Regions from separate parts of the Kitasatospora sp. NPDC029312 genome, predicted to be linked through region 1. Evidence: predicted binding sites of a transcription regulator. Region 1 holds the regulator's gene; the other holds the start of a gene.

Evidence for each region. The regulator HspR, encoded in region 1, represses chaperone genes until heat shock. The targets are predictions, from matches to a motif close to TTGAGNNNNNNNNNCTCAA.
Region 2: a site for HspR is predicted at 12,063-12,081, ahead of lon (endopeptidase La). Genes of this name have one in related genera too.

The regions. Positions count from the first base shown of each region.
Region 1 is NZ_JBVHXY010000045.1:1,416-16,537, reverse strand. Features, by position in the region: gene ACZ4WV_RS28880 ((Fe-S)-binding protein) at 1-2,052, opposite strand, end outside; gene dnaK (molecular chaperone DnaK) at 2,422-4,263, shown strand; gene grpE (nucleotide exchange factor GrpE) at 4,260-4,880, shown strand; gene dnaJ (molecular chaperone DnaJ) at 5,104-6,255, shown strand; gene ACZ4WV_RS28860 (heat shock protein transcriptional repressor HspR) at 6,263-6,790, shown strand; gene ACZ4WV_RS28855 (hypothetical protein) at 6,999-7,991, shown strand; gene ACZ4WV_RS28850 (hypothetical protein) at 8,578-9,195, shown strand; gene ACZ4WV_RS28845 (helix-turn-helix transcriptional regulator) at 9,203-9,658, opposite strand; gene ACZ4WV_RS28840 (LuxR C-terminal-related transcriptional regulator) at 9,876-10,868, opposite strand; gene ACZ4WV_RS28835 (TDT family transporter) at 11,490-12,620, opposite strand; gene ACZ4WV_RS28830 (LysR family transcriptional regulator) at 12,692-13,693, shown strand; gene clpB (ATP-dependent chaperone ClpB) at 13,766-15,122, shown strand, end outside.
Region 2 is NZ_JBVHXY010000002.1:178,923-194,044, reverse strand. Features, by position in the region: gene ACZ4WV_RS02405 (FdhF/YdeP family oxidoreductase) at 1-812, shown strand, start outside; gene ACZ4WV_RS02400 (NlpC/P60 family protein) at 905-2,479, opposite strand; gene ACZ4WV_RS02395 (inorganic phosphate transporter) at 2,824-4,008, shown strand; gene ACZ4WV_RS02390 (hypothetical protein) at 4,034-4,285, shown strand; gene ACZ4WV_RS02385 (MDR family MFS transporter) at 4,425-5,921, opposite strand; gene ACZ4WV_RS02380 (MarR family winged helix-turn-helix transcriptional regulator) at 6,102-6,548, opposite strand; gene ACZ4WV_RS02375 (ABC transporter permease) at 6,665-7,711, shown strand; gene ACZ4WV_RS02370 (ROK family protein) at 7,781-9,004, opposite strand; gene ACZ4WV_RS02365 (GtrA family protein) at 9,010-9,576, opposite strand; gene lon (endopeptidase La) at 9,644-12,040, opposite strand; gene ACZ4WV_RS02355 (rhomboid-like protein) at 12,279-13,070, opposite strand; gene ACZ4WV_RS02350 (response regulator transcription factor) at 13,632-14,369, shown strand; gene ACZ4WV_RS02345 (sensor histidine kinase) at 14,453-15,122, shown strand, end outside.

The DNA of each region.
Region 1 (15,122 bases):
GGAGACGATGTCCGGGTTGAGGGACAGCGCCTCGTCCACGCGCTCGGTGTTGATCCGCTTGCCGATGCGCTCCTCCATCCACATCCGGGCGCCACCGGCGCCGCAGCAGAAGCCGCGCTCCTTGTGCCGGTGCATCTCCTGCTGGCGCAGACCGGGGACCTTGTCCATGATCTCGCGCGGCGGGCTGTAGACCTTGTTGTGGCGGCCCAGGTAGCAGGGGTCGTGGTAGGTGATCAGGCCCTCGACCGGGTTGACCGGGACGAGCTTGCCCTCGTCGATCAGGTGCTGGAGCAGCTGGGTGTGGTGGATCACCTCGAAGTGCCCGCCGAGCTGGGGGTACTCGTTGGCGATGGTGTTGAAGCAGTGCGGGCAGGTGGCCACGATCCGCTTGGTCGGGGCGTCCTCCAGCGCGGCGTTCAGCGTCTCCACGTTCTGCGCGCCGAGCATCTGGAACAGGAACTCGTTGCCCAGGCGGCGGGGGGAGTCACCGGTGCAGGTCTCCTCCTTGCCGAGGATCGCGAACTTCACGCCCGCGGTGTGCAGCAGCTCGGCGAAGGCCTTGGTGGTCTTCTTCGCGCGGTCCTCCAGGGCGCCGGCGCAGCCGACCCAGTAGAGGTACTCGACCTCGGCGGGGTCGATGTCCTCGCCGATCACCGGCACCTCGATGCCGGTCTCCTTCTTGAGCTCCTTGACCCAGTCCAGGCGGGCCTTGGTGGCCATGCCCCACGGGTTGCCCTTGTTCTCCAGGTTCTTGAGCATCGTCCCGGCCTCGGTCGGGAAGTTGCTCTCGATCATCACCTGGTAGCGGCGCATGTCGACGATGTGGTCGACGTGCTCGATGTCCACCGGGCACTGCTCGACGCAGGCGCCGCAGGTGGTGCAGGACCACAGCACGTCCGGGTCGATGACGCCGTTCTCCTCGGCGGTGCCGATCAGCGGGCGGTCGGCCTCGGCCAGGGCGGCCGCCGGGACGTCCTTGAGCTGCTCGGCGGTGGCCTGCTCGGTGCCCTCCATGTCCTTGCCGCCGCCGGCCAGCAGGTACGGCGCCTTGCCGTAGGCGTGCTCGCGCAGGCTCATGATCAGCAGCTTCGGCGAGAGCGGCTTGCCGGTGTTCCAGGCGGGGCACTGCGACTGGCAGCGGCCGCACTCGGTGCAGGTGGAGAAGTCGAGGATGCCCTTCCACGAGAAGTGCTCGACCTGGGAGACGCCGAAGACGGCGTCCTCGGCCGGGTCCTCGAAGTCGATCGGCTGGCCCTTGCTCGTCATCGGACGGAGCCCGCCGAGCGCGGTGCCGCCGTCCTCCTCGCGCTTGAAGTAGATGTTGAAGAAGCCGAGGAAGCGGTGCCAGGCCACGCCCATCGAGGGGTTGAGGCCGATGGTGGTGGCCCACGCGAACGAGATGCAGATCTTCAGCATCGCGAACAGGTAGACCAGGTTCTCCAGGGTGCCGTGCGACAGCCCGCTGAGCGCGGAGACGATCGGGTACGAGACCAGGTGCTCCGGGCCGTAGGAGTCGACGCCGGACAGGGCGCCCTCCAGGGCGCGGAGCATCAGGATGCACAGGCCGATGCCGAGGATCGTGTACTCGACGTAGAAGGCCTGCCAGGCGATCGAGCCGGCGAACCGGGACTTGCGGCCCGACCTGGACGGCAGGCTCATCAGGCGGATCACCATCAGGGTCACGATGCCCAGGGTGGTCAGGGTGCCGACGAGCTCGACGAAGAGCTGCCAGATCATCCAGTGGCCGATGATCGGCAGTTCCCACTCGGCGTCGAAGAGCTGGCCCATCGCGTTGACGATGGTCAGCACCAGGCTGAAGAAGCCGACGGCGACGAACCAGTGGGCGACGCCGACGATCCCCCAGCGGTTCATCCGGGTGTGGCCGATGAACTCGACCGCCACGGTCTTCACCCGCTGGGCGGGCTTCCCGAAGCGGGTGGAGTCCGGCGAGCCGGTCAGCACCACCCGGAAGATGTGCCACGCCGCACGAAGGGCGAGCGCGGTGCCGATCACGAAGGTGACCAGCGAGATGACGATCGCTGCTAGCTGCATCGGCTCTCCGTCTCCTGCGGCTTGCGGTTCAGCAGGGTCTGTGGTTCCACGGTTTTCTGAGGTGAGTGTACTGGTCGGTAACTTTCCGGGCCGACGGCCCGGACATTACCTGTCAACAACAGGCCACCAGAAGGTTCCCAAGCTATGGCGGCAGTCACGTGACTCCCACGCGCCGCACCCGAGCGCGCCCGAGCGGAATCCGGCGGGCCGACCGCCCAAATCCGTGGGCCGACCGCCCTTCGGCCGACCTCCGTCCGACTTCCGGGCTCAGCAAAGTTGAGCCGCTCGAACTCAAAGCTGTTGACGGCCCCGGCCAGGTAGTGCATCCTTGAGCCTGTAAAGCTCAACTCTTCCGTGGAGGTACCAACGATGGCACGCGCGGTCGGCATCGACCTCGGCACGACGAACTCGGTCGTCAGCGTTCTGGAGGGTGGCGAGCCCACCGTCATCACGAACGCCGAGGGCGCTCGGACCACGCCGTCCGTCGTCGCCTTCGCCAAGAACGGCGAGGTCCTGGTCGGCGAGGTGGCCAAGCGCCAGGCGGTCACCAACGTCGACCGCACCATCCGCTCGGTCAAACGCCACATGGGCACCGGGTGGAAGATCAACATCGACGGCAAGGACTTCACGCCGCAGCAGATCTCGGCCTTCGTGCTGCAGAAGCTGAAGCGCGACGCCGAGGCGTACCTGGGCGAGACCGTCACCGACGCCGTCATCACCGTCCCGGCGTACTTCAACGACTCGGAGCGCCAGGCCACCAAGGAGGCCGGTGAGATCGCGGGCCTGAACGTCCTGCGCATCGTCAACGAGCCCACCGCGGCCGCCCTCGCGTACGGCCTGGACAAGGACGACCAGACCATTCTGGTCTTCGACCTCGGCGGCGGCACCTTCGACGTCTCCCTGCTGGAGATCGGCGACGGGGTCGTCGAGGTGAAGGCCACCAACGGTGACAACCACCTCGGTGGTGACGACTGGGACCAGCGCGTCGTCGACCACCTGGTCAAGGTCTTCCAGGCCGGCCACGGCGTCGACCTGTCCAAGGACAAGATGGCCCTGCAGCGTCTGCGCGAGGCCGCCGAGAAGGCCAAGATCGAGCTGTCCTCGTCCTCCGAGACCTCGATCAACCTGCCGTACATCACGGCCTCCGCCGAGGGCCCGCTGCACCTGGACGAGAAGCTCACCCGCGCCCAGTTCCAGCAGCTGACCGCGGACCTGCTGGAGCGCTGCAAGGTCCCGTTCCACAACGTGATCAAGGACGCCGGCATCTCGCTCTCCGAGATCGACCACGTCGTCCTCGTCGGCGGCTCGACCCGCATGCCGGCCGTCGCCGAGCTCGTCCGCGAGCTGACCGGCGGCAAGGACGCCAACAAGGGCGTCAACCCGGACGAGGTCGTCGCCATCGGCGCCTCGCTCCAGGCCGGTGTCCTCAAGGGCGAGGTCAAGGACGTCCTGCTCCTGGACGTCACCCCGCTGTCCCTCGGCATCGAGACCAAGGGCGGCATCATGACCAAGCTGATCGAGCGCAACACCACGATCCCGACCAAGCGCTCCGAGATCTTCACGACGGCCGAGGACAACCAGCCGTCCGTCCAGATCCAGGTCTACCAGGGCGAGCGCGAGATCGCCGCCTACAACAAGAAGCTCGGCATGTTCGAGCTGACCGGCCTGCCGCCGGCGCCGCGCGGCCTGCCGCAGATCGAGGTCACCTTCGACATCGACGCCAACGGCATCATGCACGTCGCGGCCAAGGACCTCGGCACCGGCAAGGAGCAGAAGATGACCGTCACCGGCGGCTCCTCGCTGCCGAAGGACGAGGTCGACCGCATGCGCCGCGAGGCCGAGCAGTACGCCGAGGACGACCACAAGCGCCGCGAGGCCGTCGAGACCCGCAACTCCGCCGAGCAGCTCGTCTACTCGACCGAGAAGTTCATCGCCGACAACGCCGACAAGCTCCCGGGCGACGTCAAGACCGAGGTCGAGACCGCCATCGGCGAGCTCAAGGAGGCCCTGAAGGGCGAGGACATCGCGAAGATCCGCGAGGCCTCGGAGAAGGTCTCCACCACCGCCCAGAAGCTCGGCCAGGCGCTCTACGCCAACGCCGACGCCGCCGGGGCGGCCGGGGCCGGCGAGTCCGCGCAGGCCAAGGACGACGACGTCGTCGACGCCGAGATCGTGGACGACGAGAAGCCCAAGGGCGGTGCGTCGGCATGACGGACAAGCCGCAGGGCGGCAAGCCCGGCGACGACTCCGCCGCCGAGGAGGCCGTGATCAAGGCTGCCGAGGAAGCCGCCTCGGCGGGCGCCGGCGAGGGCTCCGACGACCTCGCCACGGTCAAGCGCGAGCTGGCCGAGCGCACCGGGGACCTGCAGCGGCTGCAGGCCGAGTACCAGAACTACCGCAAGCGGGTCGAGCGCGACCGGCTGACCGTCCGCGAGATCGCGATCTCCAACATCCTGGAGTCGCTGATCCCGGTCCTGGACGACATCGGCCGCGCCCGCGAGCACGGCGAGGTGACGGGCGGCTTCAAGTCCGTCGCCGAGTCCCTGGAGACGGTCGTCGCCAAGCTGGGCCTCCAGCAGTTCGGCAAGGAGGGCGAGCCCTTCGACCCGACCCAGCACGAGGCGCTGATGCACAGCTACTCCTCGGACGTCACCGTGGACACCTGTGTGCAGATCCTCCAGCCCGGCTACCGCATCGGCGAGCGGATCATCCGTCCCGCCATGGTCGCCGTCGCGGAGCCCCAGCCGGGCACCCAGACGACGTCCGCCCCGGACGCCGAGGCGAAGCCCGCCGACACGGACGAGTCCGACGGTGGCGCGGACAGCTGACGAGCTGTGACAGCTGACAACCAGTGCGCTGCGGAGTCGAACGCCGGCAAGACGAGCGGCCGGCTCCGCAGCGCGCTGTCAACGGCTCTTCTTCCAGGGGCGGTTGACAGCACAGTGACGATGGACATCGGGAGGTGGCGGGAGCCGTGAGCGAGCGCAGCGAGCGAACCATCCAGGGGTGCGCGGACCGCTCAGCGGCTGCCGAGCGCAGCGAGGTGGGCGCATGAGCGGCAAGGACTTCGTCGAGAAGGACTACTACAAGGTCCTCGGCGTGCCCAAGGACGCCACCGCCGCCGAGATCAAGAAGACGTACCGCAAGCTGGCGCGCGAGTTCCACCCGGACGCGAACAAGGGCGACGTCAAGGCCGAGGAACGCTTCAAGGACATCTCCGAGGCGTACGACGTCCTGTCCGACGACAAGCGCCGCAAGGAGTACGACGAGGCCCGCAGCCTCTTCGCCAACGGCGGCTTCCGCACCGGCGGCCCCGGCACCGGCAGCTACAGCTTCGACTTCGGCGACCTCTTCAGCGGCAGCCAGGGCGGCGGCGGTGGCGGCCTCGGCGACGTCTTCGGCGGCCTCTTCAACCGGGGCGGCGCCCGGCAGGCCCAGCCCCGGCGCGGCGCCGACGTCGAGACCGAGGTGACGCTCTCCTTCGAGGAGGCGGTCGACGGCGCGACCGTCCCGCTGCGGATGACCAGCCAGGCCCCCTGCCGCACCTGCAACGGCACCGGCGCCAAGTCCGGCACCACCCCGCGGGTCTGCCCGACCTGCGTCGGCGCCGGCACCGTCAGCCGCGGCCAGGGCGCCTTCGCGCTCTCCGAGCCGTGCAAGGACTGCCGCGGCCGGGGCATGATCGTCGACGACCCGTGCGCCGACTGCCACGGCAGCGGCCGGGCCAACTCCGCCCGCACCATGCAGGTCCGCATCCCGGCCGGCGTCCAGGCCGACCAGCGGATCCGGCTCAAGGGCAAGGGGGCCCAGGGCGAACGCGGCGGCCAGCCCGGCGACCTCTACGTCACCGTGCACGTCGACCCGCACCCGGTCTTCGGGCGCAAGGGCGACAACCTGACCGTCACCGTCCCGGTCACCTTCCCCGAGGCCGCCCTCGGCGCGACCATCGAGGTGCCCACCCTCGGCGGCCCCACCGTCAAGCTCAAGCTGCCCCCGGGCAGCGCCAACGGGCTCACCATGCGCGCCCGCGGCAAGGGCGCCACCCGCAAGGACGGCACCCGAGGCGACCTGCTCGTCACCGTCGAGGTCGTGGTGCCGCAGCACGTCACCGGCGACGCGCTGAACGCCCTGGAGCAGTACCGCGAGGCCACCGCCTCCGACGACCCACGAGCCGCCCTGTTCCGGGCGGCGAAGGGAGCGTGACGACCAGATGAACCCCGACTCGATGACCCCCGACAGCCCGATCGGCCCCGGGCTCGGCGAGGGACTGCCCGGCGACGGCACCCGCCGCACCCGGCGCACCGCCACCGCCCCGCCGCAGTACGTGCTCACCGAAGACACCCCGGTGTACGTCATCTCCGTGGCTGCCGAGCTGTCCGGCCTGCACCCGCAGACGCTGCGCCAGTACGACCGCCTCGGCCTGGTCAGCCCCGACCGCACCGCCGGCCGCGGCCGCCGCTACTCCGCCCGCGACATCCAGCAGTTGCGGGAGGTCCAGCGGCTCTCGCAGGACGAGGGCATCAACCTGGCCGGCATCAAGCGGATCATCGAGCTGGAGAACCAGGTCGCCGCCCTCCAGGCCCGCATCACCGAGCTGGTCGACTCCCTGGAGGGCGCCGCCGCCGCACTCCAGCAGCGCGAGGCCGCCGTCCACGCCTCCTACCGCCGCGACCTCGTCCCCTACCAGCCCCCCACCCCGCAGTCCAGCGCCCTCGTCGTCTGGCGCCCCAAGCGCTGACCCGCGGCCCCGCCGCCCCGCCAGCCGCCGGCTCCCTCCTGTTCGGGGGGTGCCGGCGGCTGGCGTGTGGTGAGAGAGTGCTGCGGCAAGGGAGGCGGTCACCATCCGGGACGACTCCGGCCGGGTCCTGCGGGCCGCTTAAGATCCTTGCTGCAGTAGCCATCCGGCGCGTTGACTAACTTGTCCGGTCAACACAAGGAGACCAAGAATGAGTGGGCGAGAAGGAGCAGGTGCCGCGCCGGGCGGACTCCGGGTCCTGTCGGAGGACGCCCGCACGCTCTATCTGAAGGCCGTGAGCGAGAGCGGCCGGCTGAGCCGGAATGCCTGTGCGACCGGCGAGGATTCCGCCCTCCAAGAGTTGCTGGATCTCGGACTGCTAATTCTCGACAACGAAGAGCCGGACGCCTATTTCGCCGTCGACCCGACACAGCTGTCGGCGAGTCTGAGTTCGGCGTGGCAACGGCAGGCGCTCGACCTCCTGTCGCGCGCGGTGGCGCTGCCGACGGAGCTCAGCGAACTGGCCGAGGCTTTCCACGCCCCGAACCAATCCGGCGGCCCCATCGAATACGTCAGAGGCCGCGCCCTCATCAATCAACGGCTTCAGCAATCCGCGGCCGGCGGATGGACGGAGGGACTCGCCATGCAACCGGGCGGACCGCGCCCGGCCGAGCTGCTGACCGCATTCCTGGACCGCGACCTCGACATGCTCCGTCACGGCGCGTCGATGCGGACGATCTACCACGCGAGCACTCGCTACCACCAGCCGACCAGGGACTATGTGGCTCAGCTGGCCAAGGCCGGTTGGCAGTTCCGCACGCTCGACGAGCCCTACACCAGGCTGATCGTGGTCGATCGGAAACTGGCGGTGATTCCCGTGGCGGGCGACAACATCGCCGCGTTCATCTACGACCCCGCCGTCATCAACTTCCTCGCCGAGGAGGTCTTCGAGCGGAGCTGGAACAGGGCGCTCGAGTTCGAGGGGGATCGCACGGTCCCGCGCCAGGTCGTGTCGCAACTCCGGCAGACCATCATCGAGCTCCTGCTCTCCGGAACGAACCACCGCGTCATAGCGCGACGGCTCGGCATCAGTGAGCGGACGCTCGCCCGGCATATCGCCGAGATGAGGGAGGACTACAACGTCGACTCCCTCTTCCAACTCGGATATGTGCTGGGCCGCTCCCCGCGAGAAGAAGACGTGTAGGAACGCTCTTCCAAAGGAGCGGCTTTTCCAGCACTTCGGCCGGCCCGTCAGCGCGACACGGACTCATCCTCCAGTCCTGATGACCCAACGGGCCACGCCTCACCAGTGGATGTCGTCGCTCACGGCGACCGCCGCGGTCGGGGAGACGCCGGCCTGCTCGCCGCCGACAGCAGCCTGAATCCCAGCCAGCACAGCCGCGCCGAGGACAACCGAAATCGCAACCGTGCGGACGAGTCGGTACATAGGGGACACGGACCCACCCCTCCTTCTCTCAAGAGCTCCGTGAGCTGGATCTAATAGCACTAGCGTCCACATGATGCCGCAGACCTCGCAGCGTGTCATCTCCCCGACTACACAAGGAGCGTCATCTCTCTGCCAGTCATCCAGATGACAGGGCGGGACGCTGGACGGGGCTGCGACCGCTGATAGACGATCATTTCGTCCCCGATGGTGCAGCGAAAAGCGCAAACTTGCCGCTGTACCGTCAAATATCCGGCTGAACTCACCGGCTTTTCCGAAGCAGCAACCAACCGCAGCGCCTACCGGCACCGCATCCCCACCCGGTCGGCCTTTCCCCGGAGTCGACATGACCGAGCCCTACCTGCGTCACCACGACAGCCAGGCCCCTGAGGGTCGGCGTGCACGTGTGTTCCTGGCCGCGCCGCTGATGCGCCTGACCGGCCCGGCGGACAGTGTGGTGACCCTCGCCAGCCGGACGCGGCTGACGACGCTCCGCACCACGCTCCTGCGCAGCGGGGCCGCCGTGTACAGCGCGCACCACAGCGACGCCTGGACCGTCGCCGGGCGCGCCCCCGAGCCCCGGGTGCCCTCCGACTTCCGCGCCCTGCAGTCCGCCGACCTGGTCTTCGCCTACGTCGGAGCGCCGCTCTCGGCCGGCGTCAGCCTGGAGCTGGGCTGGGCGTCGGCCCTGCGGAAGCCGATCGTCCTGCTCGTCGACGAGGCCATCACCCACAACCCGCTGATCGCCACCATCGAGCAGGTCGCCCCCGTCCTGCCGCTGGTCTTCGACGACACCTGGTCGCAGGAGGCCCTCAACCACACCGTGGAGACCGCCCTGGACTGGGCCGGCATGGCGCTCTCCCTCCGCGAGGGCTTCTGGACCGCCCCCGGCGAGCAGTTCAACGTCCCCCGGCAGAAGTCCGCCCTCCCCGGCTACTGGCCGACCGGCGCCGCCACCGGCTGAGCGGGGCTCACCCACCGGACTCCCCCGTCCGGGCGCCCCGCACCTGCCAGCCCAGTTGGAACAGCGTCTCCGCGTCGTACGACTCGCGCAGCCGGGCGATGTGACCGGCCACGGTCCGCTCGCTCAGCCCCATCCGGCTGGCGATCGCCCGCTGCGTGAGCCCCCGGGCGAGCAGGCGGCCCACCTGCCGCTGGGTCGCGGACTCACTCGAACCGTCCGCCAGCGCTGCCCGGTTCACGCACTCGGCCTGCTGCCAGTGCGTCTCGAAGCTCGTCGCCAGGAAGCCGACCACGACCGGGTCCTCGACGAAGGCGGCGCTGCTGCCGTCCGGAGCGGCAGGGATCACCGCGACCGTCCGGTCGAGGACCATCATCTTCGTGAACGGCACGGCCAGGACCCGGATGTGGCACCCGGCCGCGACCAGCCGTGCCGCCAGCCGGGCCGTCGGGCCGTCGGACAGCACCGACGCCTCGTAGATCGTGAGACGGACGGCTTCAACAACCCGACGTCCAGCAGGGCCTGTACGGTCTCCGCGTCCTGCTCCGGGACGTCGGCGATCCGGATCCGGCCGCCCTCGCGGAGGATCGCGCGGTACAGGTCGCGGGCGGCCTCGTCGGGCAGGGCGAGGGTGCGGTCGGTCATAAGCGTTCTCCTCTCATCGGCGGGCCGGGCTCGGCTCGTCAGTCATGGCGGGAGCCCCGCATCAGCCAGCCGAGTTGGAAGAGGGTCTGGGCGCCGTAGCGGTCGCGCAGTCGGGAGATGTGGGCGGCGACGGTGCGTTCGCTCAGGCCGAGGCGGGTGGCGACGGCGCGCTGGGTGAGGCCGCGGGCGAGGAGGCGGCCGACGCGGTCGGGGATGGTGCGGGCGGGCCCCTGGCCGAGGCAGGCGGCGGCCTCGGTGGTGTCGGCGCGGGCCCAGTCGCGTTCGAAGGCGCCGATCAGGAAGGCGAGGGCGGCCGGGTCGGTGATGAAGGCGGCGGTGCTGTTGTCGTCGTTGGCGGCGATGACGGCGACGCTGCGGTCGAAGACGATCAGCCGTTGGAAGGGCTCGTCGAGGACGCGGATCCGGGAGCCGTGCCGGGTGACCTCCTCGGCGTAGGCGAGCGCGGGCGGGTCGGCGAGCGCGACCGGCTGGTAGATGGTGCGCAGCGAGCAGCCGCGCTGGAGGAGTTGGACGTCCTGGGCGAGGGCGATCTGCAGGGTGTCGGCGGGTCGGTGGCCGGGCTGGGCGGTGAGCACCTCGGAGCGGCAGTCGGAGACGAGTTGGGAGATCCGCTGGCGGATGTGGACGTGGCCCTCGACGTAGACCGCGCCGCCGGGGCGGCCGGACGGGCGGGGCATCCCGTCGTAGGCGCGGGTGAGGGTGTCCAGGGCTCCGGGGAGGCTCTCCGCACGGACCAGCAGGCGGGTGGCCTGGCTGCGCAGTTCGGCGCCGAGGCGGTCGCTGACCGAGCGCGGGCTGACGGCGGTGTAGCAGCGGTCCATCCGGTTGGCCATGACCAGGCCGATGTCGAGGAGCTGCCGGAGGGCGTCGCGGTCGCCGTCCGGGACGTCGGTGAAGGGGATGCGGCCGCCTTCGGCGATGATCGCCAGGTACAACTGCCGGGCCGCCTCGTCGGGTTCGCCGCCCGCGGGTACCGTCTGGTGCGGCGTGACCGCCGGTTCCGCCGTCACGTCGCACTCTCCCTGCCGGACGCCTCTGCCGTGGTGCTGCCCCCGGCCGTACGCGCGGCCGTGGGCTTGCGCGGTACCTGTTGCCGGGCGTGATCACGGTACCCGTCGAACGGCGGACCCCCGGGGCCGGGTGCCGTCGCACACCGGTGCCCGGGGACCGCCATCGGTACGCCATGCCAAGGCGCTTCCGGCGAGGCGGAGCAGCAACGCCTCGCCGGATCCGGATCCGGCGTCCATCACCACACATGGACCCCGGTCGGTGCTCTTCCCCCCCGTTCCACGGCTGCGGGTGTCGCAGTCGCGGTCGTTCTGAAGAGCGAGTCGCCACCATCGGGCTGCGGTTGCCCGGACGACCTGGCGTGCCTCCACCTTCACAGCCGTGACGCCCGGTGGACAAGTGGCGCCCGAGTGCAGGTTCACGCAATTGCAGTTACCTGCACGCGGGCGGGGGTCGCGGGCCCGGGCGGCGGGCCGGATTCCGGTAAAGGCCGAGGCCAGCGCGAGGTGCGGGCGGCGGTCGGCGGTTCCGCCGGTCGGCGGTGCACGATCATCCTGCAGCTGCGCGTTCCTGCAACCGCGGCGGGCTCCCGACCCGGCGGGCGCCCGGGAGCCCCGGCGGGCTCAGCGCGCGAGCAGCCGGCCGCGGGCCAGCCCGGCCGCGGTGCCCCCCGCCGCGAGCACCCAGCCGACGAGCAGCAGCAGGTAGAGCCCGGTGGTCAGAGCGGTGAAGCCGCCGAAGCCGGTGTGCCGGGCGAGCGCGGCGGAGCCGGTGACGCAGGTGCCGATCGGGAAGGTGTACGCCCACCAGGTCATCGCGAACGGCATCCCGGCCCGGCGGGCGCGCAGGTTGGCGGTGAGTGCGACGGCCAGCCAGAGCATCGCGACGCCGATCACCGCGACGCCGTACAGCTCGGCCAACGGCAGCAGGACGGGCGCCGGCCCGGGCAGCACCGGGCGGGCGGCGTCGGCGAGCTGGTGGACCGCGGTGACGGACTGGCCGAGCGGGCCGAGCACCAGGAACAGGGCGGGAGTGAGCGCCAGGGTGGGCGGCTTGGTGTGGAACAGCTCGGTGAACACCACCGGCAGCAGCACCAGGGTGGCCAGCAGGCCGACCCCGAACAGCGCGCCGCAGCCGTACAGCAGGGCCTGCTGCGGCTGACCGGCCGGCAGGTGCGGGACGAGGACGGGGCCGCAGGCGGAGGCGACCAGCGGCGCGACCACCGGCAGCAGCCAGGTCGGGTTGGCCGCCAGGGCGGACACCGGGTGCCGGGTGATCATCAGGTACGGGATGCCGGCGGCGACGGTCAGCGCGTACAGCGTGCCGACGCCCCACAGCACGGCGTCCACGGCGACCGCCGGCCCGGTGCCGATGACCCGGGAACCGAGCAGCAGGGTGCCGAGCCCGACCGCCAGCAGTGCCATCGGCGGGCAGCCGTAGAAGACGGCGGTGGCCGGGTCGTCCAGCAGCTGGGCGCGGGCCGCCGTGCGGTGCCGGGTGAGGTGGACCAGCCGGGCCGCCACCAGCACCACCAGGGCGGCCAGTCCGAGCGCCCACATCACCTCGCCGAAGCCGATCAGGCCGGGCAGCCGTACCGGCAGGGCCGCGGCGCCGTTGGCGGTGATCGCGGTGCCCATCACGGCGGCGTACCAGTTGGGGCCGAGCTGCGAGAGGTCGAACCGGGCGGCCCGGGAACGGTCGCCGGGACGGTCGGCGGGGCGGATGAGCGGGCGGGCGACGGCCGAGGTGGACATGGAGACCACCCTGCCCCGGCGGCCCGGCCTCCGGTAGCGCCGCGGATCCTATGGGGACATAGGCTGAATCTATGCCTCTCTCCCCGCACGTCCCCGAACTCGGCGCACTGGAACTGCTGCTCGCGGTGGCCCGGCTGGGCAGCGTCGGCCGGGCGGCGGCCGAGCTGGGCGTCAGCCAGCCGACGGCCAGCGCCCGGATCAAGGGCATGGAGCGGCAGATCGGCGTCGCGCTGCTGGAGCGCTCGCCGCGGGGCAGCCGGCCGACCGAAGCGGGCCGGCTGGTCGTCGAGTGGGCCCGGCAGGTGGTGGAGGCGGCGCAGGCGCTGGACGCCGGGATCGACGCGCTGCGCGACCGGCGGGACGCCAAGCTGCGGGTGGTGGCCAGCCTGACCGTCGCCGAGTACCTGATGCCCGGCTGGCTGCTGGCACTGGCCGAGGCCAGTCCGGGAACGGCGGTGACGCTGCGGACGGCGAACTCGGCGGAGGTCGCCGGGCACGTGCTGGCCCGGGAGGCGGACGTCGGCTTCGTCGAGGGCCCGTCCGCGCCGCCCGGGCTGGCGAGCGTGGTGGTGGCGGCGGACCGGCTGGTGGTCGTGGTGGGGCCCGGCCACCCCTGGGCGCGTCGGCGCACCCCGCTGAGCGGGGCCGAGCTGGCGGCCACCCCGCTGGTGCTGCGCGAGCCCGGCTCGGGCACCCGGGAGGTGCTGGAGATGGCGCTGACACCGTACGGGGGCGCCGCGCGGCCCCGCCTGGAACTGGCCTCGTCCACCGCGCTGAAGGCGGCGGCGATGACCGGGGCGGGGCCGGTCTGCCTGAGCGAGCTGGCCGTGGTGGAGGAACTGGCCACCCGGCGGCTGGTCGAGGTCCGGCTGGCGGAGGAGCTGGACCTGCGGCGGCCGCTGCGCGCGGTGTGGCCGGCCGGGCACCGACCGGGCGGACCGGCCCGGGAACTGCTGGGACTGACCCGGCGGACGAACAGCCCGACCCTGAAGCGGAAGGTCCGGACCCTGGGCGGAAGCACCCGGACGGAAGGCCGGGACGAGCAGCGGATTGCGGGCCGAATCGAAAGTTGAGCGGAATAGACTCAAGTTAGTGCATGCTGTAGGTAGCAGCAGTGAAGGACGACGAGGGAGGATCCCCCAGCAGTGGACGCCAGCAAGTTCACCACCAAGACGCAGGACGCCCTGTCCGCCGCGATCCGGCAGGCGGGCGCGGCCGGCAACCCGGACGTCAGGCCGGTGCACATCCTGATCGCCATGCTGGAGCAGCCCGAGGGCATCGCCCGGCCCCTGCTGGAGGCGGTCGGGGCGAACGCCGCGCGGATCGACGCCGAGGCGCGCCGCCAACTGGCCGCCCTGCCCAGCGCGATGGGCTCGACGGTCGCCGCCCCGCAGCTCGCGCGGGACACCCTCGCGGTGCTCACCGAGGCCGGCAAGCGCGCGGACGACCTGGACGACCAGTACGTCTCCACCGAGCACCTGATGGTCGGCCTGGCCGCCGAGGGCGGGCCGGTGGCCGAGCTGCTGGTGCACCAGGGCGCGACGCCCAAGGCGCTGCTCGCCGCCTTCAAAGATGTCCGGGGCAGCGGCCGGGTGACCTCGCCGGACCCGGAGGGCACCTACAAGGCGCTGGAGAAGTACGGCACCGACCTCACCCAGGCCGCCCGGGACGGCAAGCTCGACCCGGTGATCGGCCGTGACCACGAGATCCGCCGGGTCGTCCAGGTGCTCTCCCGCCGCACCAAGAACAACCCCGTCCTGATCGGCGAGCCCGGCGTCGGCAAGACCGCGGTGGTCGAGGGCCTGGCCCAGCGCATCGTGGCCGGCGACGTGCCGGAGTCGCTGCGCGGCAAGCGGCTGGTCGCGCTGGACCTGGGCGCGATGGTGGCCGGGGCCAAGTTCCGCGGCGAGTTCGAGGAGCGGCTGAAGGCCGTCCTGAACGACATCAAGGCCTCCGACGGCCAGGTCGTCACCTTCATCGACGAACTGCACACCGTGGTCGGCGCGGGCGCCGGCGGGGACTCCGCGATGGACGCGGGCAACATGCTCAAGCCGATGCTGGCCCGCGGCGAGCTGCGGATGGTCGGCGCCACCACGCTGGACGAGTACCGCGAGCGGATCGAGAAGGATCCGGCCCTGGAGCGCCGCTTCCAGCAGGTGCTGGTCGGCGAGCCCAGCGTGGAGGACTCGATCGCCATCCTGCGCGGTCTCAAGGGCCGGTACGAGGCGCACCACAAGGTGCAGATCTCGGACGCCGCCCTGGTCGCGGCCGCCACGCTGTCCAACCGCTACATCACCTCCCGCTTCCTGCCCGACAAGGCCATCGACCTGGTCGACGAGGCGGCCTCCCGGCTCCGGATGGAGATCGACTCCTCCCCGGTCGAGATCGACGAACTCCAGCGCGCCGTCGACCGGTTGCGGATGGAGGAGCTGGCCCTGGAGAAGGAGTCCGACCCGGCCTCGGTCGACCGGCTGGCCCGTCTGCGGCGTGACCTCGCCGACA
Region 2 (15,122 bases), on a different contig from region 1:
ACGTGGTCACCGGCGCCCGCGCCCTGATCCTGCCCACCCTCGGCCGCACCGACCGCGACGTCACGGCGCACGGCGCCCAGTTCGTCTCCGTCGAGGACTCGATGGGCCAGGTGCACGCCTCCCGGGGCGGCCTGCGCCCGCCCGCGCCCGGGCTGCTCTCCGAGACCGCGATCGTCTGCCGCCTGGCCCGTACCGTCCTCGGGCCGCAGGACACCGTGCCGTGGGAGGACTTCGGCTCCGACTACGACACCCTGCGGGACCGGATCGCCCGGGTCGTGCCCGGTTTCGAGGACTACAACGAGAAGGTCCGCCGCCCCGGCGGCTTCACCCTCCCGCACGGCCCGCGCGACTCCCGCACCTTCCCGACCGCGACCGGCAAGGCCAACTTCACGGTCAACCCGCTGTGCGCGCCCGAGGTCCCGCCGGGCCGCCTGCTGCTGCAGACGCTGCGTTCCCACGACCAGTACAACACCACGGTCTACGGCCTCGACGACCGCTACCGCGGCATCAGGGGCGGTCGCCGGGTGGTGCTGGTGAACCCGGCCGACGCCGCCGAACTGGGCCTGGCCGAGGGCCAGTACGTGGACCTGGTGAGCGAGTGGACAGACGGCACCGAGCGCCGCGCCCCGCACTTCCGGGTCGTCCACTACCCCGTGGCCCGCGCGGGCGCCGCGGCCTACTACCCGGAGACCAACGTCCTGGTCCCGCTCGACTCCACCGCCGACATCAGCAACACCCCCACCTCCAAGGCCGTCGTCATCCGCTTCGAACCCGACTCGGGCGAGGGGCATGCGCGGACCGAGCAGAACTGACCGAGCAGAACTGACGGGGCGGAACTGACGGGGCGGGCAGCGCGAAGGCCGCCCGGCGTCCGGGGACGTCGGGCGGCCTTCGGCGTGCCGGGTCAGTGCGGCAGACCGCCCAGCGGCAGCGTCGCCGTGGCGCTGCCGGGGGCCGAGGCGCCGGTCGAGGCGGTGGTGCCGGCAGAGCCCGTGGTGGTCGGCGAGCCCGTGCCGCCCGTCGGGGTCTGGGCGGGGGTGCCCGTCGGGGTCTGAGTCGGCGTCTGGGTCGGTGTCCCGGTCGGCGTGCTGGTCGGCGTCCCGGTGGGTGTGCCCGTCGGGGTCCCGGTCGGCGTGCCCGGGTTGCCCGGGGTGGCGGTGCCGGGGTCCGAGGGCGTGCCGGAGCCGGCGGGCGTGCCGCTCGGCGTCGCCGGGGTGGCCGGCTGCTGGGCCGCCGGGCCGCCCGGGGCGGGCGTGACCTGGTTGGCCGGGCTGGGCGCGATCGGGGTGACCGAGTCCCAGCCCTTCGGCAGCTCGGGCACCTTCCAGGCGCCGCCGGCGTCGTCCGCCGCTCCGTCCGGGTCGGGCCGGACGGCCCCGAGGATCGGCATCGAGCCGATCGGCGAGACCTTGATGAACGCGCCCGGCCGCGGCGCCTGGACGATCAGCCCGCCGCCGAGGTACATCCCGACGTGCGAGGCGTCCTGGAAGTAGATCACCAGGTCACCCGGCCGCAACTGGTTCAGCGGGACGTGCTGTAGCTGCGCCCACTGCTCCTGGCTGGTGCGCGGGATCGGCTTCCCGGCGTGCAGCCAGGCCTGTGAGGTGAGGCCCGAGCAGTCGTAGGAGTCCGGGCCGGTGCCGCCCCACAGGTACGGCTTCCCGAGCTGCGCCAGCGCGAAGGCGACCGCCGCGCGCCCGGCCAGCGAGGGGGTGCGCTCCCCCTTGCCGAGGGCGCCGGAGGCGAGGAAGGCGAGCTGGGCCTCGTCGGCCTTGGCCTTCTCCAGCTGCTCCAGTTCGGACCGCTGGGCGCCGGTGAGCGAGGAGACCAGCTGCTCGACGGAGGCGAGGTCGGCCGCGACCTTGGCCTTGGCGGCGTCCTGCTGGGCGACCAGCGCCTGGGAGGCCTTGAGCGCCTCCTCGGTCTGCTTCTTCAGCCCGTCGAGCGCGTCCCGGTCGGCCTTGAGCCGGTCCAGGAACTCGGACTGCGAGCGGCTGGCGGTCGTGAGCAGTTCGGCGATGGTGACCGCCTCGTACGGGTCCTTGGAGAGCAGAAGTTCGGCGTAGGCGGAGGCGGAGCCGTTGCGGTACTGGGCGGCGGCGAGCTGGGAGGCGATGTCCGTCCCGGCGTCGACCTGCTTCTGCTGCCGGTCCAGCTTGCCCTGGAGGTCGGTGAGCGCGGCCTGCTGATCGGTGACCTTGGCCACCGCGGCGTTGTACTGCTCGGTGGCGGCCTCGGCGCTCTGGTACAGCCCGTGCAGTTGGTCGAGCAGCGGCCCGAGGGTGGCCTTGGCCTGGGCCAGCGGGTCCGCCCCGGGCGACACCGCGACGCCCGTTCCCGGATCGGGTGCGGCGTAGGCGGCCTGGGCGGCGGCCGGCAGCGCGAGTGCGGCGGCCGCGAGGACGGCTCCGCACCGCAGGGCCGCCCGCACCCAGGGGCGTACGCCCGTCGACTCCGTGCCCTGTGCGGCCCCGCCCATGGGTGGTCCTCCCCGACCTGTCCTGCCCTGTCCTGCCGTCGACCCGTGCCGGATCCCGCCGATCCTCCCACGGGTCCCTCCCCGGATACAGGGCGCACTCCGACCGGGAGGTTAATTCTCCATTTGAGGTGTGAGACAGGTCTCAGCAAACGGGGGCGAAACGGGGTTTTCTCCGCGAATGCCCAGCTCAGATCAGCCGTTGACACCCCTGGGAAAGCTGCCGGACACCCATGGGTCACCATCGGAACCACGATTCCCGGCCCAGTTCACCTTCCGTTCACTCAACCCACCTACGGTCACGGCGTCATCAACGTCCGTGCGACAACTACGACGATTGTTTGGGTATGGAACACATCTCGTTCCTGGTAGCCGTGGTGATCATCGCGGCGCTCGCCTTCGACTTCACCAACGGGTTCCACGACACCGCCAACGCGGCCGCCACCGCGATCGCGACCGGGGCCCTTCGTCCGAAGGTCGCGGTCACCATCGCGGCCCTGCTGAATTTCGCGGGTGCGTTCCTCTCCGTGAAGGTGGCCACCACCATCTCCGGCGGCATCGTCAACGAGAAGGCCGGCGTCCATCCCGAGATCATCTTCGCCGCACTGGCCGGCGCGATCCTCTGGAACCTGCTGACCTGGCTGCGCGGCCTGCCGTCCAGTTCCTCGCACGCCCTGTACGGCGGCCTGATCGGCGCCACGGTCGTCGGCGTCGGCATGAACGGCGTCAACTTCGACACCGTGATCACCAAGATCATCGTCCCGGCGGTCGCCTCTCCCCTCGTCGCCGGGCTCGCCTCCTGGGGCGCCACCAAGCTCGCGTACGCGATCACCCGCAGGGGCCGCGCCGAGACCACCGAGAAGGGCTTCAAGACCGGCCAGGTCTTCTCCTCCTCGCTGATCTCGCTCGCGCACGGCACCAACGACGCCCAGAAGACGATGGGCATCATCACCCTGACGCTGGTCTCGGTCGGCGCCCTGCCGCACGGCGCGCTGCCCCCCACCTGGGTGATCATCTCGGCCGGCGCCGCGATCGCGCTCGGCACCTACATGGGCGGCTGGCGGATCATCCGCTCGATGGGCAAGGGCCTGGCGGACATCCGCCCGCCGCAGGGCTTCGCCTCCGAGTCGGCCGCCGCGACCGTCATCCTGACCTCCTCGCACATGGGCTTCGGCCTCTCCACCACCCAGGTCTGCTCCGGCGGCATCATGGGCGCCGGCCTCGGCGGCCCGAAGGGCGAGCTGCGCTGGAGCATGGTCCGCCGCATGGTCTACACCTGGGGCCTGACCCTGCCGGCCGCCGCGCTGGTCTCCGGCGGCGCCGCCCTGCTGGCCCGGCAGGGCAGCTGGGGCGTCGCCCTGGTCGGCGCCGTGCTGGTGGCCGGTTCGGGCGCGATGTGGATGCTCTCCCGCCGCCAGCCGGTCAGCGCGGACAACGTCAACGACGTCGCCGAGGTCACCCCCGTCGAGGTCACCGCCGTCGCCCCGACGAACGCCGCCCCCACCCCCGCCTCGACCACGGTCGCGGCCTGAGCGCCGACGCCGAGGAGCACTCACCATGCACATCAAGTGGAACGCACTGGCCCAGACCGCCGGCGTCAGCTTCGGCGTCACCGTCGCCGTGGTCGCCGTCTTCGCCCTCGGCATCCTGGCGCTGTCCCGCCGCGAGGCCGCGCTGAGCGCCCGCGAGGGCGAGCCCGGCCAGGCCTCCGGCGGCGGCAGGCCCGCCCTGCTGGCCGGCGCGTACGCCTGCTTCGCGCTCTGCGCCGCCGCCGTGGTCTACGGCCTGGTGCTGATCGCCGCGCCGTAGCGGCCGTCCCGCAACGCCGAACGGGCCGGGGAGTGTTCGCCACTCCCCGGCCCGCTGCGCGTATCCCCGTCCCGACGACCGGTTGTCCCGGCCGGTCGGTTGTCCGACGTCGGCTCTCCTGACGTCAGCTCTCCCGGCGTCAGTTCTCCTGGGTGGTCTTCAGCGCGGTCTCCCGGATGAACAGCACGGTGACGAAGGACAGCGCCGCGAAGGGGGCGGCCCACAGGAAGACGGTGCCGACGCCGTGGCCGAAGGCGTCCGTCACCAGCGGGACCATCGGGGCCGGCAGCTCCGCCAGGTCCGGGATGCCGCCGCCGGCCGCCGCGTGGCCGGCCGGGACGTGCGCCGCGGCCAGGTTGGCCGCCAGGTAGTCGCCGACCTTGGTGGTCATCAGCGCGCCGAGCGCGGAGACGCCCATCGCCCCGCCCATGGTGCGGAAGAAGGTGACGACGGAGCTGGCCGCGCCGAGCTCGTGCCGGGGCACCGTGTTCTGCACCGCGAGCACCAGGTTCTGGCTGGTCAGGCCGAGGCCGACGCCGGTGATCGCCATGTAGACGGAGAGCAGCACGTAGTCGGTGTCGGCCCGGGCGGTGCCGAGCAGTGCGAAGCCGATCGCCAGCAGCGCGGTGCCGGAGACCAGGTAGGCCTTCCACTTGCCGTACTTGGTGATCAGCCGGCCGGCCACGGCGGAGGACAGCGCCAGGCCGATGATCATCGGCAGGGTCATCAGGCCGGCCATGGTCGGGGACTTGGCCCGGGCCAGCTGGAAGTACTGGCTGAGGAAGGTGGTCGCGCCGTACATGCCGACGCCGACCAGCACGCTGGCGATCGCGGCCAGGGTGACGGTGCGGTACCGGAAGAGGTCCGGCGGGATGATCGGCTCGGCGGCGCGGCGCTCGACCACGACCGCCAGGGCGCCCAGCAGCAGGCCGCCGCCGACCATGGCCGCGGTCTGCCAGGAGATCCAGGCGTAGTTCTTGCCGGCCAGCGTGATCCAGATCATCAGCAGGCTGACGGCGCCGGTGATGACCAGCGCGCCCAGGTGGTCGATCTTCACCCGGCGCTTGACCACGGGCAGCTTGAGGGTGCGCTGCACCACCAGGATCGCGGCCAGCGCGAACGGGATGCCGACGTAGAAGCACCAGCGCCAGCCCAGCCAGGAGGTGTCCACGATGACGCCGCCGATCAGCGGGCCGCCGATGGTGGCGAGGGCGAAGACCGCTCCGAAGTAGCCGCTGTAACGGCCGCGCTCGCGCGGCGGAACCATCGCCGCCAGGCAGATCTGGCCGAGCGCGACCACACCGCCGGCGCCGACGCCCTGGAGGGCGCGGCAGGCGATCAGCTCGCCGGTGTTCTGCGAGAGGCCGGCCAGCGCGGAGGTGGCGATGTAGATCAGCAGGGCGATCTGCAGCAGCAGCTTCTTGCTGGCGAGGTCGGAGAGCTTGCCCCAGATCGGGGTGGAGGCGGTCAGGGTGAGCAGGGCGGCGGTGATCACCCAGGTGTAGGCGGACTGGCCGCCGTGCAGGTCGGTGAGGATGTGCGGCAGGGCGTTGGAGACGACGGTCGACGAGAGCACGGCCACGAACAGGCCTAGCAGCAGGCCGGACAGTGCCTCCATCACCTGCCGGTGGGTCATCGGTCGGTCGTCGACGCCGCTTCGGGCTGTCGCCTCGGCTGTCACGGTCATCTGCGTCCTTCGGCGGGAGGAGGGGGTACGCGGGCGGCACAAATTCGTTGCCTTAAGCAACCATAAGCTCGATGGTTGACTAAGGCAACTTTCTTCAAGCACCGGCAAAGCCCTCCCGGCCGGGCGTGATCACTCAGCCGGCGGCTCCCCCAGCACGTCGTTGAAGCGGTGCAGCAGCTCGGCGAACCGGACCACGTCCTCCCGCGACCACCCGCCCACCACCTCGCGCACCCGCCGCAGCCGCACGTCGTACGCGGTCAGGTAGCGCCTGCGCCCGTCCTCGGTCAGCGACACCAGGGCCGCCCGGCCGTCCTGCGGGTCCGCCTCCCGGGCGACCAGGCCGAGCTCCTCCAGGGCGCGGATCTGCCGGCTCACCGTGGCCTTGCCGACCGCGAAGTGCAGTCCGACGTCCGTCACCCGCACCCGCCCGGCCTGCTCCAGGTAGCCGAGCATGCTGTACGCCGCACCCTCCAGCTCCGGGTGCACCCTGCGTGAGAGTTCCGTCACTCTGGCGCGGCCCCGCCGGAACATCAGCCCGACCTCGCGCTCCACCGCCACCAGGGCTTCTTCGTCCATCACGGCGCCAGTATCGCCCAGCCGCGACGGGCCCACGGCGGTGCGGAGGTTGAGACCAGCTCAACTACTTCATAGTATTAAGTATCCGATTTCCCCCGATACGCAAGGAGATGTGGATGACCGCCCCCGGGCAGGGTTTCGTCGCGGAACTGAAGGGCGCGGTCACACCGCGTGCGGCAATGCTGGTGATCGGCGTGCTGCTGCTGCAGCTCGGCTTCATCGCCTCGTACGTCGGAGCGCTGCACCACCCGACCCCCCACAAGCTGTCGATCGCGGTGGTCGCCCCGCCGCAGGTCGCGCCGAAGGTCGTGCAGGGCCTGGCATCGGTGCCGGACGAGGCCGTCAAGCCCGTCACCGCGCCGGACACCGAGACGGCGACCCAGCGGATCAAGGACCAGAAGATCTACGCCGCGCTGGTGGTGAACCCGAACGGCACCGAGGACACCCTGCTGGTGGGCGGCGCCCGCGGCACCTCCGCCGCCAAGGCCGCCGAGAGCGTCACCACCGCGCTGGACCAGTCCCAGGGCCGGACGGTCAAGGTCGAGGACGTCGTGCCGCTGGCCAAGGGCGACACCAACGGGCTCAGCGCCTTCTACCTGGTCATCGGCTGGTGCGTCGGCGGCTACCTGGTCGCCTCGATCCTCGGCATCAGCGCCGGCTCCAAGCCGGCCAACGTCCACCGCCTGCTGATCCGCCTCGGCGTCCTCGCGCTGTACTCGGTCGGCGCCGGCCTCGGCGGCACGATCATCGCCGGACCGGTCCTGGACGCGCTGCCCGGTTCGGTCCTGGCGCTGACCGCCATCGGCGCCCTGGTGGTGTTCACGGTCGGCGCGTTCACCATGGCGCTGCAGTGCCTGTTCGGCATCATCGGCATCGGCCTCGCGGTGCTGGTCTTCGTGGTGCTGGGCAACCCGAGCGCCGGCGGCGTCTACCCGGCGCCGATGATGCCGCCGTTCTGGCGGGCGATCGGCTCGCTGATCCCGAACGGCGCCGGCACCAGCGCCACCAAGTCCATCGCCTACTTCGGCTCCACCAACCTGGGGATGCCGATCGTGGTCCTGGTGATCTGGGCCCTGGTCGGCGTCGGCGTCGCCTTCCTGGCGGTGCTGCGCGGCCCGCGCTCCGGCAGCCGCGAGATCCTCGTGGAGACCACGCAGGCCTGAGCACCGGCTGCCCACCCGCGCCCCCGGCCGCCGACGGCCGGGGGCGCGGTCGTCCGGGTACGACGCTCCTCAGCCGCCCGTGAGCGGTCCCGGGTCGGCGACGATGGCGCGCACCACGCCGACCGCCGCGCCCAGCAGCGGCCCGCGCCGGCCGAGCTTGGAGACCGTCAGCCGCTCCTCCGCCCACGGCCGCACCGTCACCCGGGCGGCCAGCTCGCGCCGCATCGCCGGCAGCAGCCAGGGCGCCAGCCGGGCGTAGCCACCGCCCAGCACCACCTCGGCCGGGTCCAGCAGGTTGACGGCGCCGGCGGCCGCGATGCCGAGCGCCGAACCGGCCCCGGCCAGCGCGGACAGCACCGGCTCGTCCCCGGCCGTGGCGCGTTCGGCCAGCAGCGTCACCCAGTCGCCGTGCGCACCGCCCAGCCCGGCCGCCCGCAGCACCGCCGCCTCTCCCGCGTACTGCTCCAGGCAGCCGCGCGCCCCGCAGGCGCAGCGCGGCCCGTCCGGGCGCACCGGCACGTGGCCGAACTCGCCCGCGTAGCCGCGCGCGCCGCGCAGCAGCCGGCCGCCGACCACGATCGCCGCGCCGACCCCGGCCTCGGCCGAGACGTAGAGGAAGTCCTCCGGGCCGTGGTCGAGCCACCGTTCGGCCAGTCCGCCGAGGTTGGCCTCGTTGTCCGCCTGGATCGGCAGCTCGGCCAGGCCCTCTCCGGCCGCGCGCAGCGCCGGGCGCAGTTCGGGGGCGAGCGGGACGTCGTGCCAGCCGAGGTTGGCGGCCCGTTGGAGCACCCCGCTGCCGCCGACCAGCCCCGGCACGGCCAGGGTGAGTCCGGCCGGGTGCAGGCCCGACTCGATGACGGCGGAGCGCACCAGCCGGGCGAGGTCGGCCATCACGGCGGCGGGCGGGCGGCCGCGGTTGGCGACCTCCTGGCGCCGCCAGGCGCGCACCTCCCCGCGCAGGTCGACCACGCAGGCGCCCAGGTGCCGGACGCCGATCTCGGCGCCGAGGCCGCCGGGCCCGAGCGGATTCAGCCCGAGCGCGGTGCCGGGGCGCCCGACCTTGCCGCTGGGCGCGGCGGGCCCCTCCTCGACGACCAGTCCGGCGGAGATCAGCTGTTCGGCGAGGGAGGAGACGGCCGCCCTGGTCAGCCCGGTCTCGGCGGCGACCTCGGCGCGCGAGCGCGGGCCGCGGGCGATCACGTCGAGCACCAGCGCCAGGTTCGCCCGGCGCATCCCCTGCTGGCTGGCGGGTCCGGTCCGGCCGGTGTCCGGCTCCCCGCGCATCACGTTCATGCGCCCTACCTCGTGTCCTGGGGAACGTCCTGCGGCATCCCGGGTGCAGCGTAACCGGGGTTCGGCCCCGGGAGCGGGTCCGGGTGCGCCCGCTCGACGGCGTGGGTGAACACCCACCGGCGCATCGCCCAGAAGCGGAACAGCATGGCGACGAACGTCCCGACGAGCATCCCGCTGACGAAGTCGGCGATCTCCTGGGTGAGCGGGCCGACGTACGGCTCGCGCAGGTCCAGGGCGTACCGGGAGAAGGCCAGCGGCAGGTCGTTGAGGCCGACCGCCACCGCGCTGACCAGGAAGAACAGCAGGGCCTCCCGCCCGCGCCCGGCGGCGCGGAAGGCCCAGCTGCGGTTGAGCAGATAGGAGACGACGGTGGCGATCACCGTCGCCACCGTCAGCGCGACCACCGGCTTGTGCTCCAGGACGGTGAACTTGAGCTCGACGTCGATCACCACGGTGAGCGCGAAGCAGCCGGCGCCGACCAGCAGGAACTTCACCAGTCGGCGGTGCCGCACCAGGGCCGGACGCAGCCTGGCCGGCACCCGGGCCAGGACGCGCTGCGTGGGGGACGGCATCTCCGCAGTGTGGCACGTGCGGATGCCGTCGGCCCCACGAGCGCCGAACCGGCCCCGGCGGCGGGGGCTACGCGGCCGCGACCAGCACCTCGGCCGGCTCCAGGGCCAGCTTCAGCACCTCGCGCACGTCCGAGACGGGGTGGACGGTGAGCCGCTCCAGCACCTCGGCCGGGACGTCGTCCAGGTCGGCCTCGTTGCGCTTGGGGATGATCACTGTGGTGACCCCGGCCCGGTCGGCGGCGAGCAGCTTCTGCTTCACCCCGCCGATCGGCAGCACCCGGCCGGTCAGCGACACCTCGCCGGTCATCGCGACGTCGGTGCGCACCTTGCGGCCGGAGAGCAGCGAGGCCAGCGCCGTGGTCATGGTGATGCCGGCACTGGGCCCGTCCTTGGGGACGGCCCCGGCCGGGATGTGCAGGTGCACGCCGCGGTCGCGCAGCGAGGTGACCGGCAGTTCCAGCTCGGCCCCGCGCGAGCGCAGGTAGGAGAGCGCGATGTGCGCGGACTCCTTCATCACGTCGCCCAGCTGCCCGGTCAGGGTCAGCCCGGTGCCGCCGGTCTCGGCGTCCGCGAGCGAGGCCTCGATGTAGAGGACGTCGCCGCCGGCTCCGGTGACCGCCAGGCCGGTGGCCACGCCGGGCACGGCCGTGCGCCGCTCGGCGGGCTCCTGGGCGGACTCCGGCACGTGGTGCGGCCGGCCGATCAGGGCGCGCAGGTCCTGCGCGCCGATCGCGGCGGGCAGCTCGCGGTCGCCCAGCTCGGCCTGGGCGGCGACCTTGCGCAGCACCCGGGCGATCGAGCGCTCCAGGTTCCGCACGCCCGCCTCCCGGGTGTACTCCCCGGCGAGCTTGCGCAGCGCCTCCTCCGCCACGGTGACCTGCTCGCCGCCGAGGCCGGCCCGCTCCAGCTGGCGCGGGAGCAGGTGGTCGCGGGCGATGACGACCTTCTCGTCCTCGGTGTAGCCGTCGAGCCGGACCAGCTCCATCCGGTCGAGCAGCGGCTCGGGGATGGCCTCCAGCACGTTGGCGGTGGCGAGGAAGACGACGTCGGAGAGGTCGAGCTCGACCTCCAGGTAGTGGTCCCGGAAGGTGTGGTTCTGCGCCGGGTCCAGCACCTCCAGCAGGGCGGCGGCCGGGTCGCCCCGGTAGTCGGAGCCGACCTTGTCGATCTCGTCGAGCAGGACGACCGGGTTCATCGAGCCGGCCTCTTTGATCGCCCGCACCAGCCGGCCGGGCAGCGCACCGACGTAGGTGCGCCGGTGGCCGCGGATCTCGGCCTCGTCCCGGACGCCGCCGAGCGCGACCCGGACGAACCTGCGGCCCATGGCGCGGGCCACCGACTCGCCGAGCGAGGTCTTGCCGACGCCGGGCGGGCCGACCAAGGCCAGCACCGCGCCGCCCCGGCGGCCGCCGACCAGCCCGAGCCCCTGGTCCGCCCGGCGCTTGCGGACGGCCAGGTACTCGACGATCCGCTCCTTGACGTCCGCCAGACCGGCGTGGTCGGCGTCCAGCACGGCGCGGGCGGCGGCGATGTCGTACGCGTCCTCGGTGCGCTCGTTCCAGGGCAGCTCCAGGACGGTGTCCAGCCAGGTGCGGATCCATGAGCCCTCGGGCGACTGGTCGGACGCGCGCTCCAGCTTGTCGACCTCCTTGAGGGCGGCCTCGCGGACCTTCTCGGGGAGGTCGGCGGCCTCCACCCGGGCGCGGTAGTCGCCCTCCTCGTCGGCCGGGTCGCCGTTCAGCTCGGCCAGTTCCTTGCGGACGGCCTCCAGCTGGCGGCGCAGCAGGAACTCCTTCTGCTGCTTGGCCACGCCCTCCTCGACGTCCTTGCGGATGGTGTCGTTGACCTCCTCCTCGGCGAGGTGGTCGCGCAGCAGGGTCAGCGCGTACTCCAGCCGGGCGACCTGGTCGGCCTCCAGCAGCACCTTGAGCTTCTGCTCGGCGGTGACGAACGGCGCGTAGCCGATGTTGTCGGCGAGCTCGCCGACGCCCTCGATCTGGGCGACCCGGTCGACGATCTGCCAGGCGCCGCGCCTGCGCAGCCACTGGGTGGACAGCGCCTTGTACTCCTTGACCAGCTCGGCGGCCCGCCCGGCCACCGGCATGCCGGCGGAGGACTCCCGGAACGGCGTGGTCTCTACCCAGAGGGCGGCGCCGGGGCCGGTGGTGCCGGCCCCGATCCGGACCCGGCGCACGGCGCGCACCAGGGCGGCCGGGTCACCGTCGGCGAGGCGGCCGACCTGCTCCACCGTGGCCAGCGTGCCGACCGCCGCGTACGAGCCGTCCACCCGCGGCACCAGCAGGACCTGCGGCTTGCCGGAGCCGTCGGCCGCGGCGCGGGCGGCCTCGACGGCGGCGCGCACCTCGGTGTCCTTCAGGTCCAGCGGAATGACCATGCCCGGAAGCACGACCTCGTCGTCGAGCGGCAGCACGGGCAGGGTGAGCGGAGTGGACGTCGATGCCATGATCTCTCCCCAGTCAGTGAAGTTGAGTCGATGTGACTAAGGCTTCACGGGTACGGGATGTTCCCGACACCTTGTTCGCCATGAGCGAACGTCACGGGCGCGGAACGGCCAAGGGGAGGCGCCGTCAAAAAGCGCGGACGGCGGGCGACGGGAGGCGTCGTCAAGAAGGTCCGGAGAGCCGCCCGACGGCCTTGTCAAGAGGCGCCCGAGAGGACCCCCCGAAGGCGGGAGCGGCTGGTCAGCGCGCGGTGGACGGCCTCGCGCCGCCGGGCACCGCGGCGGCGGCGGGCCCGGCCGCCGGGGCCGTCGCCGAGCGGGGGCGCGACCGGGGCGGGCGCCGCTCGGCCCCGCGCAGCCAGCGCCAGAGCGCCACCCCGGCGAGCAGCGCGGCCGGGTGCCCCACGGCGGTGACCACGTCCTTCTCGGCGGCGATCTGCTGGGCGATCATCAGACCGGCGCCTCCCAGCGCGAGCAGCCGGGCGGGCCGCGGCAGCAGCCCGGCCACGGCGCCCAGACAGGCGAGCACGCCGTAGCTGACCCCGATGTCCAGGTCGCGCATCGCGCCGGGCGCCATCCGCCCGGTCTCCACCGCGGTGATCACCACGCCCTGGGAGAGCAGCGTCGCGGCGACGTGCCCGATCGCGAACACCGCCGCCGCCCGGGCCGGTCCGACCCGGCGCTCCAGCGGCGCGAGGGTGAGGGCGAAGCCCCACAGGTAGGGCATCCACACGTCCCCCGCGATCCAGAATCCGCTCAGTACGAGGGCGCGCAGGGGGTGCTGGAGCAGGTTGTGGCCGTCCGAACTGGAGACTTCCCGCAGTCGCCGGACGAGTTCCGGATCGGCCAGGCCGGCGAAGGTCGTGGTGGCGCCCACCACCGCGAGGTATCCGAGCGTGAAGGGATTACGCCGGGGCGTCGGGACCCGTTCCACCAGCCACTCGAGGACGCCGGTGCGCAGCCCGTGGCGGAGCATTCCGTACGGCGCCCGCGCGGACGCGCTCCGGTCGGCGCCCCGTCGCAGCCCAGCCATGCCGCCTCCGCTCCACGCCCGCAGCCACCGGTTCCGCCGCGCCCCGACCTACCGGCGCGGGGCCCGGATTCCTCCCGGCGGAGCGTTGTCGTGGTCACGGTACGTCGAGGTTCTGAAAGGCAGCTGGGAAAAGGCCGTGAAGACGGTTGCGGTGGTAACGATTCCGTTTACCGACATTGGTCCAGACCTTCTGTCGATTAACGCGTCAGTAGAGCCCCTGACCGGCTACTTGGCGTCAACTCGACTGCATACGTACCGTTACGCAGAGAAAAATCGCCGGGTAAGGTATCGGCCCGTGCCCACTCGTGCAGTGGGTCCGAGGGCGACCCGACGGTCGGCCCACGGGCCGGAAACGTCCGGTCCACCTGCCGGAAATCATCCGCTGTCCGTACCCTGCGAGGTGCGCGGGAGAAGCGGGCGGGACACCACCCGTCCTCCACTCTCCCGGGCGCGCGACGGGACGGCGGACCCGGCACAGTCCACGACGGAACAAGACTACGAGCGGAGCCCCGCCATCCCCACAGGTGGCCGGCCCGCAGCCCTGGGGGCGGTGGCGTGACCGTGACAGAAATTCAGCAGGACAACCACAACACCGGCGGCGCGGTGAGCAGCCAGCGCAGAGTGCTGGTGGTGGAGGACGAGCCCACGATCGCCGAGTCGATCGCGGCCCGGCTGGGCGCGGAGGGCTTCAAGGTCGCCGTGGCCCACGACGGCCCGGGCGCGGTCGACGGATTCCACACCTGGCAGCCGGACCTGGTGGTCCTGGACATCATGCTGCCCGGCTTCGACGGCCTGGAGGTGTGCCGCAGGATCCAGGCGCAGCGCCCGGTGCCGGTGCTGATGCTGACCGCGCGCGACGACGAGACGGACCTGCTGGTCGGCCTCGGCGTGGGCGCCGACGACTACATGACCAAACCGTTCTCGATGCGCGAACTGGCCGCCCGGGTCAACGTGCTGCTGCGCCGCGTCGAGCGCGCCCAGCAGGCCGCCCGCACGCCCGCGCTCGGCAGCCTGCGCTTCGGCGAGCTGGAGATCGACCACGTGCAGCGCCGGGTCCGGCTGGCCTCGGGCGACGTCCACCTGACGCCGACCGAGTTCGACCTGCTCGCCTGCCTGGCCGCCCAGCCGCGCGCGGTGCTCACCCGTGAGCAGCTGCTGGCCGAGGTGTGGGACTGGACCGACGCGTCCGGCACCCGCACCGTCGACAGCCACGTCAAGGCACTGCGGCGCAAGATCGGCGCCAGCTGGATCCGCACCGTCCACGGTGTCGGGTACGCACTGGAGGCCCCGCTCTCGTAACGGCGGGAGCTTCGGGCGACGGGCCACCGGGGGGCCCGTGTCCCGGGACCGCCGTGCCACCACGCGGGGATCACAGGGGACCAATGACCTTTCCACAGCAACGCAACGGGGACGCCGACGCCGCGCGCCCGCAGACGCTGGCCGTCCGCGCCGCCCGCCGGGTCTGGGCTGACATCCGCCCGCTCGACCCGGTCCGCTCGATCAAGGGCAAGCTCGCCCTGCTGGTGATCGTCTCCGTGTTCCTGGCCACCGGGATGGTGGTCGTGGCGATCCGGTCCGAGACGCAGATCCGGATCATCATGATCTTCTCCATGATCGCCTCGCTGCTGTTCATGCAGTTCCTCGCGCACGGGCTGACCGCCCCCCTGCGCGAGATGACGGACGCCGCCCGCGCGATGGCCTCCGGCGACTACAGCCGCCGGGTCGAGGTGAACTCGCGCGACGAGATCGGCGAGCTGGCGGCCGCCTTCAACGCCATGGCCGCCGATCTCCAGGCCGCCGACCGACACCGCCGCGAGCTGGTCGCCAACGTCTCGCACGAGCTGCGCACGCCGATCGCCGCGCTGCGCGCCGTGCTGGAGAACGTGGTGGACGGCGTCGTCCAGCCCAATCCCGCGACCCTGGGGGCCGCGCTGGAGCAGACCGAGCGGCTCGGCCGCCTGGTCACCCACCTGCTCGACCTCTCCAAGATCGACGACGGCGTGGTCGACCTGGACGCCCGCCCCTTCGAGGTGCGCGAGTTCCTGGACGGCG